One region of the Paenibacillus sp. 1A_MP2 genome, then DNA from elsewhere that is predicted to be linked to it. Evidence: riboswitches for the same ligand, from Rfam matches in the RefSeq annotation. Region 1 holds a riboswitch; the other holds the start of a gene.
The links. Region 1 has a riboswitch for cyclic di-AMP ahead of ACTWJ7_RS16415 (3D domain-containing protein). Riboswitches for the same ligand answer to the same signal wherever they lie in the genome.
Positions count from the first base shown of each region.

Region 2: linked by a shared signal. The riboswitch ahead of ACTWJ7_RS01565 (C40 family peptidase) and the one ahead of ACTWJ7_RS16415 (3D domain-containing protein) in region 1 are both predicted to bind cyclic di-AMP.

Region 1 is NZ_JBQQCS010000001.1:3,353,332-3,358,991, reverse strand. Features, by position in the region: gene ACTWJ7_RS16430 (PspA/IM30 family protein) at 1-363, opposite strand, end outside; gene ACTWJ7_RS16425 (prenylated flavin chaperone LpdD) at 492-839, opposite strand; gene ACTWJ7_RS16420 (polysaccharide deacetylase family protein) at 994-1,782, shown strand; gene ACTWJ7_RS16415 (3D domain-containing protein) at 1,962-2,630, opposite strand; cyclic di-AMP (ydaO/yuaA leader) riboswitch at 2,633-2,829, opposite strand; gene ACTWJ7_RS16410 (amino acid ABC transporter ATP-binding protein) at 3,114-3,836, opposite strand; gene ACTWJ7_RS16405 (ABC transporter substrate-binding protein/permease) at 3,823-5,286, opposite strand; gene ACTWJ7_RS16400 (M20 family metallopeptidase) at 5,468-5,660, shown strand, end outside.
Region 2 is NZ_JBQQCS010000001.1:270,394-276,053, forward strand. Features, by position in the region: partial or broken gene ACTWJ7_RS01555 (M1 family metallopeptidase) at 1-1,514, shown strand, start outside; gene ACTWJ7_RS01560 (hypothetical protein) at 1,525-2,367, shown strand; cyclic di-AMP (ydaO/yuaA leader) riboswitch at 2,619-2,756, shown strand; gene ACTWJ7_RS01565 (C40 family peptidase) at 2,760-3,230, shown strand; gene ACTWJ7_RS01570 (ATP-dependent DNA ligase) at 3,604-3,843, shown strand; gene ACTWJ7_RS01575 (hypothetical protein) at 4,199-4,537, shown strand; gene ACTWJ7_RS01580 (hypothetical protein) at 4,670-5,548, opposite strand.

The DNA.
Region 1 (5,660 bases):
CTTGCCACGAAGGTTATCGGCAGACGCTTTATTTTGATCATAGCTTGTTTTGTATTCAGCCATCTTCTCTTCAGCGACTTTTTTCTCTTCCAGTGCCCGACGGGCCAGATCCATATTCTGTGCACGCGCAGCTGTATGTGCTTGCTCTTCACGTTTCTTCACGAGAGCTTCCTGTTCTTCGAACAGTTGCTTAAATTTCTTCTCAATAGCAATCTGTGCGGCAACAGCTTTCTCCGCATCTTCCAGATCTTCCTGCATATCCCGGATATATTGATCTGTCATCTTGATTGGATCTTCTGCCTTGTCAATAATGGAATTAATGTTAGACATCGTTAAATCGCGCAATCGTTTGAAAATGGACATTATGGTATTCCTCCTAGTCGATAGTTCATCCTTGTATATAATCATACATACGTGGCAATGTTCTACTCGTTTCAATTTTAACAAAAAAAATCTTAAAAAACGATTTTAGCTACTTAGCCTACCTGGAGCTATTGGATCAGTGGACCGGTTTGGCTCAACAGCTCTTCATCCAGCAGCTTCTCTGCAGTCTGCACAATCTCATCAATCTGCATTCGCGTAATAGCATCAAAGTGAATGCCCATAATCACAGTCACGGTTACCTTTAAATGCAGAGAAGCTCTACGTGCAAGTCTCTCGCACAGCTCTTGTTCTTTATGCCCAGGGATATGCACCGTAGCCCCGTTCACCCGTTCCCGGTCCGGATAAAATGTTGCTACCGCCCCAATATGTGATCTTCCTCCAGTTACCATAAACACTTTGTCTTCCCCTGCCTCAATCACCTGTAAACGAACGGAATTTAAATCGTATGTATTCATCCTGCTCCACCTGTCCTTTTCTATATGTAATATATATGGTGGAATTATGGCTACAATTTAATGAATCAACAATGAAACATCTCACATCATGCATAAATACGGATCCCCCCGGGCATACCAAAGAGAACGCAATTTGGGAAAAGGAGGCACTAACATGCGCATACGCCTCATAATGATATCCATCATGTTCATTCTTCTGGGAGGAAGTTACGCCCCTGCTCAGATATGGGCATCTACAAGCCCGCAAACCGAACCTGCTTCGAAGTCTGATTCTTCCGAAGAGGAACAGCTGACACTGGGACAGCTCAGACAGAAATATGCGGATACGTTCAAAACCAACGGCCCTTCAACAAAAAAGGTCGCACTGACTTTTGATGATGTACCTGATCCGCGGTTCACCCCTCAAGTGCTGGATATTTTAAAAAAATACAAGGTACGGGCTACCTTCTTCATCGTGGGACATCGCGCTGAGAAACATCCGGATTTGGTGAAACGCATGGTGAAGGAAGGGCATATTGTTGGCAATCACAGCTACAATCACCCCCAGTTCAGTAAGCTATCCATGAATGCATTTCGCAAACAAATCTTACATACCGGGGATATTATTCGCAATCTGGTAGGTTACACACCCAAAATGATTCGTCCACCCTATGGCGACATTAACGAGCAGCAGCTGCAATGGGCGGCCAAACAACATTACAGCATTGTGAACTGGAACGTCGATTCCCTGGACTGGAAGGGTCTCTCCAAAGAGGAAGTCAAACAAAACATCCTGTCTGCCGTCAAACCTGGTTCCATTGTTCTGCAGCATGCAGGAGGCGGGGTCGGATCGATATTAAATGGTACTATTGAGGCGTTGCCTGAAGTCATCGAGGAGCTGCGAAACCGCGGGTATGAGCTCGTAACTTTGGATGAACTGTTGGAACTGCCCAAGGGCAAGTAGGATCAAGATTCGCTGCGCAGCGCGTTCAGCAGCAGCGCCAGCAGCTTGGGTTGCTACAGAAATCGGATATGCAAAAGGGTGTCCTTCAATCACAATATTGTGATTGAAGGACACCCTTTACGGTTTGATGTAGGTTCAGTTGTAGTCTCACATGTTCATGTGCAGCTACTCTTTTGATTTTATTTCAAAATGTAAAGTTCAACATCCTGAATACCAAATGTGTTCACGGATTGCTTGCTGCCAGGAATAAAGATATCAATTTTATGGCCTTTGATGGCACCACCCACATCACGGGCTGTAGCAACAAATGCCTGTTTAGGTAGTCCTGGATGTGTATGACCCGTTACCAGTACTTTTGTACCCAGTGGAATGATACTAGGGTCTACTGCGATCGTGCCAAGTTCGAGCGGATTACCGAAGTAATCTACTGCACCCCATCCTCCATTTTCGGAAGCATCCGCGGAGTATGCTGTTGCTTTTACGTCGACAGTTTTGCTGTAATCAAACGTTTTCCCCCAGGCCTGTACCACCTTGCTATCCGAATTTACGTCAAGACTTGCGGCAGTCACCGTTTTGGCCTCTGTTTTTGCTGCTGCAGCAGAAGCTGTGTTCGTTGTGTTACCAGGGATCGTAATTTTCAATCCCCCATAAATGTTGTAGGCTGAAATGTCATTGTTAGCTTTAATAAGTGCGTTAAGTCCAACTCCATATTGTTTGGATAAGGTGTAGAAGGTATCCCCCTCTTTGGCCACATGAACTGAATCAGCATGAGCCGGAACGGCTTGAATGAGCATTGCTGCTGTCAGCAAAGCTGTTGCTGTTTTGGCTATACGTTTCTTGTTAATCATGGTCTTCCTCCCTCATTATGCCTGCGAAGTTAGTTGTCGGATTCGGATGGAGGAAACCACCCTATAGGTTCAATTACATGAATAATTTATGTAGCCCTAATTCACCCCAAGCCGTGTGCAAATGATTCTTCCCCAAGCACACTCTGCATCGTTACATCCCCCACACTCCCACCTCCGGAAGTTTCGGCAGGAACAAATATATCACAATTTTGTAACCAAGAGTCGTAGTAAATGTTACCATCTGGCTAATTCACTTCAACTTTTATGCTGAATTCAAGCGACTTTTTTCAATAAATTGTCTATTTGGACTTAAATCATTGATGACAGAAACGTTACTTTTTATGTAAATCTGTTCGTATCCTCACATAACAAAACATCCCTGCCGACTGGGCGTCGACAGGGATGCATGAATCGGATGAACTCTCATCCGCAGAACGAATTTTTGTTTCCACCTTGACCATCATCCTTTAGGATTTGGTTGTATTAAAGCACTTTAGCGAGGAAGTCACGTGTACGTGCATGTTTGGGTTGACCAAACACTTCATCCGGCGTTCCTTCTTCTACAATAACCCCGCCATCCATAAACAGAATGCGGTCACCTACTTCACGGGCAAAGCCCATTTCATGAGTCACGATGACCATGGTCATGCCGCCTACTGCAAGGCGTTTCATGACATCCAACACTTCACCGACCATTTCAGGGTCCAGTGCAGAGGTAGGTTCATCAAACAGCATAACATGCGGCTGCATCGCAAGTGCCCTTGCAATAGCTATCCGTTGTTTCTGTCCACCGGACAGCTGGTTTGGATAGGCATCTTTTTTGTCGGACAAGCCAACCGTTTTGAGCAAATCTTCACAGATTTGTTCCGCTTCTTGTGCAGACTGTTTTTTCACTTTAATGGGAGCAATCGTAATGTTCTGCTGCACCGTTTTATGTGGAAACAGATTGAAATGCTGGAATACCATCCCCATTTTTTCACGAGTCGCATTAATGTTATGTTTGGGACCCGTGATCGATACTCCCTCAAAATCAATCTCCCCAGAAGTAGGCTGCTCCAGTAGATTCAGACAACGTAAGAAGGTACTTTTCCCAGATCCGGACGGACCGATGACCACGACAACCTCACCTTTGCCTATTGTTACGTTGATGCCCTTAAGCACATCGTTGCTTCCATATGATTTGTGTAATTGTCTAACGTCTATCACTTGCACTCAACTTCCTTTCCAGTCGACCCATCAGCTTGGACAAAATGAACGTCAGCACAAAGTAAATGGCTGCTGCAATCAGGAATGGGTTCATTCCTTGGTACGTAATGTTTTTGACCACACTTGCCTGGTACATAATGTCCACCATACCGATAACCGAGATAATGGAGGATTCCTTGATAATTGTCACGAACTCATTACCGATCGCCGGCAACACCGCTTTGAACGCTTGTGGAAGGATGATGTAGCGCATTGCGGCGCCTCTTCCCATCCCCAGGGAACGGGCTGCTTCCAGCTGGCCGCGATCCACACCCTGTATACCTGCACGGAAAATCTCGGCAAGATAGGCACCACTATTAATGGAAAGGGTAATAATACCCGCCTGAAGCGGCGTAAAATTAATACCAAGTGTCAACGCAAGTCCATAGTAGATAATCATCAATTGAACCAGCATTGGTGTACCACGAATAACCTCAACATAAGCTGTTCCGAGCCAGCGCAGAATTGCGACGTCATGCAGACGGAACAGACAGATGATCAAACCAATAATGACCCCGAATATTACACCGAGAGCAGACAGTAAGAGCGTATAGCCCACACCTGTCGCATAGAAGCTTTTGTACTGCCAGAACACTTCAAAAATGTTTTGGCTTTTATTAACCTTGTCTGCCATCAACTGGCTTGCTTCTGTAACCATCTGATCGATTTTATTTTCGTTTTTCAGACGTTCGAGCGTTCCGTTGACTGCATTCAGTAATTCCGTATTGCCCTTGCGAATCCCGATCGCCGCTTCGACCTGCTCTTCATCCGGGATCGCAGCAGATAGTCCGATAACATCATCCAGATAGCCGGCAGCTACTGTATCTTCGACGATCGCAGCATTCACACGATTGGTCTGTAATTGCAGTACGATATCAGATATTTTATCAAGTGCTGTCAGTTTGGCGCCTGGGATTCCCTGACCAATCGTTTCCTGAATGGAACCTTTTTGGACTCCAATTTTTTCATTTTCCAGATCAGCCATGGTTGAATATTTGTCTTTATCCTCATTGCGAATCATGATAACTTGTTTCGATTTATAATAGGTATCGGAGAAGTCGATGCTTTTTTTACGCTCATCCGTTGGCGTCATTCCCGAGATGACCATATCCACACGACCACTCTGCAATGCAGGAAGAAGTCCGTCAAAACCCATATCCTCTATTACAAGTTCTGCCCCAAGATCGGCAGCAATTTCTTTGGCAATCGAAATATCAAAGCCGACAATTTGATCTTTACCATCAATGACTTTATGGAATTCATATGGTGCAAAATCGGCGCTTGTACCGAGCACCAGCTTTTTACTGCCTGAGTCGCCTGTAGTTCCCGTTGCCGACGCAACCGGTGTAACCGTAGTTAGCAAAACCACAAGAGCTATCAGCATCATGGTGTAACGACTAATCAATTTCAACCCTGTTCTCCCCTTATAATACTTTGTATGCTTTCTGTTGTTGATGCCTGAGTCATTATAAAGTAGAATGCATGATTATGCAATGCATTTCGACATTATAAATCTTGACTAGTTTCTGAAAAATAACTGCATCTATGATATAATTATTAAATTATTTTCATTTTTGCTTAAGGAGTCCACCATGACACATACCAAAACTCAAATTCTAACTGTAATTGATCAATATGCTTCCCGTTTTAAGGAGATTTCATCATACATCGGTGCCAATCCCGAACTTGGTAATGAAGAATATCTCGCCTCTGCTCGGTTAAGGGAAGAACTTGTCTTCCATGGTTTTTCCGTAGAAGCTCCTGTTCTTGGCTTGCACACTGCAT
Region 2 (5,660 bases), 3.1 Mb from region 1:
TGCAATATGTGCAGCCGGATGACGGAAATATGAAAGATACTACCCTAATTAAGGTACGGCTGCCCAAACCTGTTAAAGCCGGTGAAAGCATCACGCTTCACACCCGATTCGAGGTCAAGCTGCCGAAAATTTTTGCCCGCATGGGAACAGCAGATAACTTTGTTATGGCAGGCCAATGGTTTCCTAAACTTAGCGTATATGAGCCAGTAGGCACACGTGGTCGAACGTCCGAAGGCTGGAATTTGCATCAGTATCATGGCAATTCAGAGTTTTATGCAGATTTCGGTATCTATAGTGTACGTATTCGGGTACCGGAAACATACAAGGTGGCTGCTACAGGATTCCCAACCCAGCAAGCTGTGGTGAAGAACGGCGAAAAAATCTATCAGTTCTATGCCGATGATGTACATGATTTTGCCTGGTCAGCCTCACCTGATTTTGTTTATGCGGAAGAGCCCTTCTCTGCTCCTAATGTGCCTGGCGTTCGAATCAAGCTGTACCTCGACCCTGCTCATGAGGATCTGAAGGAACGTTATTTCTATGCAGCCAAAGCAGCACTATCCAATTATAGCAAATGGTTTGGCCCTTATCCGTATTCTACACTGTCCATCGTTGTCCCGCCCAAATCGGGGAATGGTGCAGGGGGAATGGAATACCCTACTTTGGTCACTGCCTTCGGTGCGGATGATTCCGCTCCTGGTTACGATCTGGAACGCACGGTTGTGCACGAGATTGGACATCAGTATTTTTACGGCATGGTCGCCAGTAATGAATTTGAAGAGGCTTGGCTGGACGAAGGATTCACCTCCTATGCGGAAGACAAACTGATGGAACAGGAATACGGACTTATCCCGAATCTGCCCGTACAATCAGGTCTCATTACTTCCCCAGCTCCACTGACACAAGACTCCTGGAAGTTTGATTCCCAGAATCATTATGCAGCCAACGTATACACAAGAGGCAAGCTTGTATTACTCGGGATCGAGCAGCAGGTTGGTGCTAAAACGATGGAGCGCATTCTCTCGACCTATGTGAAGAAATACCGCTTCAAACACCCTACTTCTTCTGATTTTCAAAAGGTCGTGGAACAAGTGACCCGCACGTCCTGGTCGGATTATTTTGAACAATACGTGTACGGAGACGGCATGGCTGACTTTGCAGTGGAGAAGATTAAGGTCACTCCCGTCCTGAAAGACGGTCAAACCTTGTACGAGTCGTCGGTTACAGTGCAGAAAAAAGGCAGTGAATATACGAAGGTGCCTGTTCGAATTATGTTCGAGGATGGGAAAACCATGACGAAAGAATGGGATGGTAGCAAGGAGCGCATTACCTACAAATTGACCTACACTTCCCCGGTTTCCTGGGCGATGACTGATCCGCTATACACGATCGTGCTGGAGAACCATCATATGAACAATTTTCTGAAAGCCGGACTGGATGAGCCAACCAAATCCCGCTGGAGTATGAGCGCAACCAAACTTATAGAAGCTATATTCGGAAGTCTGTCATGGTGAGGTGGATACAGTGAAAGCGAAAATACGTGAAGGCTGGTTTCTCGTCCGTCAGCATATGTTCATTGCGGCACTCTTATTTCTCTATCAATTAATATGGGGATACTTTCTTTATCGGATGGTACAGTCAGCTGTAGTCCCGCTTCTCCTGCGTTATCCTGAACCTGATGCCGGGGAGCTAAGTACGATTCTATTCAAAATGGAGAGCCAGCTTGGTCTGTCAACAAACCCGGAGGTCCATCGCTATTTATGGATTCTAGGGGCTATGCTGCTGCTGCGGATGCTAATTAGCCCACTCATTCAGGCAGGGCTGCTCTACTCACTCCAGCATTTTAATCATTCGGAAGAGCGCGTTCCATTCATTCGCGGCATCAAAAATTTGTGGAAACCGATGCTGTTACTTCACACGATTCGAACCGTATTGCTGCTGCTGCCGGCTTATTGGCTTGCACCGAAGCTCTATTCCATCTTTATGGATGGCTTTCATTCCCTCCAACTGCTCTTGCCGGGTATTCCCTATGTTGCTGGTTGGATTGTATACGGGTGGGTAATACATCATGCCCTTCTCTACATGCAGTTTGGGGTCTCGGCTCCTGACGGGGAAGGCGGAGCCCGTGGTACGTTCCAGGCCTTATGGATTGCTCTGCGCCAAATCATCACTCTGATCGGTATTGCGACCCTGCTGGGCGGTCTTCATCTGCTGGTCTTTGTTGCCTTTACCTCAGCTTCATGGTTAGTAACAGGCTTAACCGGCCTTATACTACAACAAACGTACCCACTTGCCCGGTGCTTGCTGAGTCTGTGGAAAATATGCGCCCATTTCCGGTTATGGCAGTCCAACTCGGTCAAGGAATAAATTGAACGATCAAAATTGTTACTATCTCTATGTAAAGTTAAGTTCATCAAATGCCGTTAAACAAGCAAACCTCGACCTTTCCCCGTCAAAGGTCGAGGTTTTTTTTGCTAATTTTGTTGCTAAACGTTGCCAAAGTGATATACCTCTGTTACAATAATCGCAGTGAGTTTTTAGTAACAACTTTGTAATCTTTACCTTCATATTTGTAACTACTTAAAATTTAATCGTCATTTCTTGATTTCGCAGGTGCACAACTAGCATAGCCAAATTCCTAGCACCTGGGAAGCGGGGGAACCAGTTATGGGTGAATTGATCTTGCAACAGAGGGATCATAGGGGACCTTCAACCGAATCCTTAAGCTAACCTCGCAGGCATTGGAAGGGGTATATCTTTTGTTTAAGAAGAAATTAACCGCAGCTGTACTTAGCCTCACATTCGCATTATCGCTTGGAGCAGGCAGCGCATTCGCAGATTCAAAAATGGACCAAGTCATTGATTCAGCAATGGGAACTACATACAAAAGCGGAGGAACAACGCTTAACGGCTTTGACTGCTCTGGGTTTACAAGTTATGTATTCGACAAGCTGGGCATTGATCTGGCGCGCCAATCAAGTTCACAATTCGACATGGGCGATTCAGTATCCCGTATGGAAATGAGACCAGGTGATCTGGTATTCTTCAATACAACGGGCAAAGGGGTCTCGCACGTAGGAATCTTTGTAGGAGATGGAAAGTTTGCACACTCCTCTTCTTCCAAAGGAGTTACAATCAGCGCATTAAGTGAAAGCTATTGGGCTAACCGCTATGTTGGCGCTAAACGCATTATGAGCACGGACGCATATGAGACATTGGCCATCGACTAGGGACAAGCGGAGCAACGTCATGCTGTAACAATAACACTACTGTAACGAAGCATAATAGAACCGTCTGGTACATTCTCCGCAGGAATGTATCCGGCGGTTTTTTTGTGCTTCGTTTCATCAAAAGTATTTTGGGATAAGCTATCTAACCTAACTTTACTTTTTTCAGGGCTATTTTGCATTGCTTCGTCCGTGCTCTTATAATGTTTTTACCCATCCCACTATAATATAAACGAAATTACCGGAACTTTTGTTTCACGTATCTACATAAAAGTGTACAAAAAGAATATGTACATAATTCTCAGTTATACCAGTGAACCCATATACCTCTGGAATGCCGATTATGATATGTTCATTATGGAGAGGTGTAGCATATATGTTAAATCAACCAATCAAACCTATGCTGCTGTATCCGTTGCAGCCTAATCAAATAAAAAGATGGAAGTATAATAGTTTGAAATGGGATGGCTTTAGAATACTGATCCACTATGAGAATGGTAAAGTTCGTGCATTTTCAAGGCACGGTTACGGAAATTACATCAAGGTTTCCGGAATTGTTAGATATAAAGCTTCCCGTAAAATCAGCGATCCTGGATGGAGAGTGCATAGCATTTGATTTAACCCAGCCCAAGGATCAGCCACCGAAATACTGGTGGGATGATGCTATGGTAAGATTTAATACTAAAACTGAGTCAGGGGTTAAAAGAATTGTGACCACTAGTGGACCGAGTTCACGATCTATTATGCAACTTAAGCACAATTGCTGCTGTACTCTATGTTACAGTAAAGTAATATTCTTGAGGAGGTCTTTTTCTTTTGCATACTGAACACCTGGACATCATAAACAACGGCTAAATAGGAAATACGAACCAATCCTTTTGATTACTTTTATGCTATAATATGGTCAAAAATTAAAAGGAGTTGTATTTATCTCTAACCGGAAAATTATATTTGTTCTGCTTGCTTTACTTTTGTTTTTGTACGGCTGCACGAGCAAATCAGTTAGCGAAAAGCGTTTAGTTGCAAAGTCAGATAATTGGGTAGTTACAATTGATCTTGTACCAAATGAAGATAAGTACGAAGAAATTCCTTCCATACAATATATTGGAGAAGATCCTGTTGATGAAGAGGTAGAAGTTAATATTCTACATCCAAACAACAGTGCAACTAAAAACACAGTTAGTACTACAATTTCTCCAAATGAAGTGATTCAACTACCTACAAGGAGCAGTGTGGATGATTGGAAAGATGTTAAAAGTGTGAAGATAGTTTGGGGAGGAGAGGAAGAGGAAATTCCTGTAACTGAATGAGCACTATCTTAACACAATGGAAGAAGAGAAACAGCTTGAAAACGCTTATAGCCCTTAGCTTCCTCGGAAGCAATAAGGGCTATAAGCGTTTATTTTCTTATTTTTTTTCTTAAACTACACTAATCTACCCGATTAGTAGTTTTTGTTTGTCCAGTTCCAACGAGCACCAACTTCATCAGACGGATCATAATTTGATGAAGGACTTATTGTGATTGTTGGCACACCCGAGAAACCAAGCTCTCCATTTGCCAAATAAGTCCTATGGAAGTATTTCCCAACGGCAGAGCTTGAGTCAGGGGCGCTGTTATTACTATGTGCCTTACCCGCTTTTACTTGGCCAGAACCTTTGTGTCCGTCAACTGTGTAGTAGCCACAGTCTTGGCTCCACCAACTACCAATTAGGTTAATAGCCCAACCCACTCCAGCTCCTGGATTGTATGTGTTGTATCCTGACCAAATAGTACCGCCATTTGTTCTTCTCGATGGGCAACCTGGGTATGCAGTTGGGCGGTCTTGGTATCCTCTCGCTTGATAAGAGTACTTAGCTGTTTCCGGATACGGATCGAAATCATCGGTCCAAGCAATCCCGAATTTCTCTTCGGATGTGAAATTTGGTCTGTAGCTCCAATCCGAATTGTATGAAAAGATAAAATCAACATAACCTGATGGAGCTTTAACTTGACTCACTACCAAGCTATGGGTCCAGTTAGGTAAAGACATGAGGCTAAAATCCTCGGCAACCCCTTCTTCACTCTCGGTTAGTTGGCCAAGAGCGTTTTTGTGAGCTGTAAAGATCGCTTTTTCCTCATAAAGATATTCCTTTTGATACAGTTCTAATGTATCGATTACTTCTTGAGTGTATCCTGCGTTTTTCAGATAAGTATTGATCTCTTGCTCGTTTATTCCATTTAATTCAATGACTTGATCCTCCGCGGCTGCAGATCCAGCTAAAACACTTGTGAATAAGCTTAAAATTAACAGTAAGGTTGTAAATCTTTTTTTCTTTACCATTCAACTATACATCCCTTCTCTATAAAATAGTATAAAACCAAGGATATAATACTATTTAATCCCATTTATGTATATGGGTATAAGGTCATTTAGGAAAATGGTTTATTTCTTT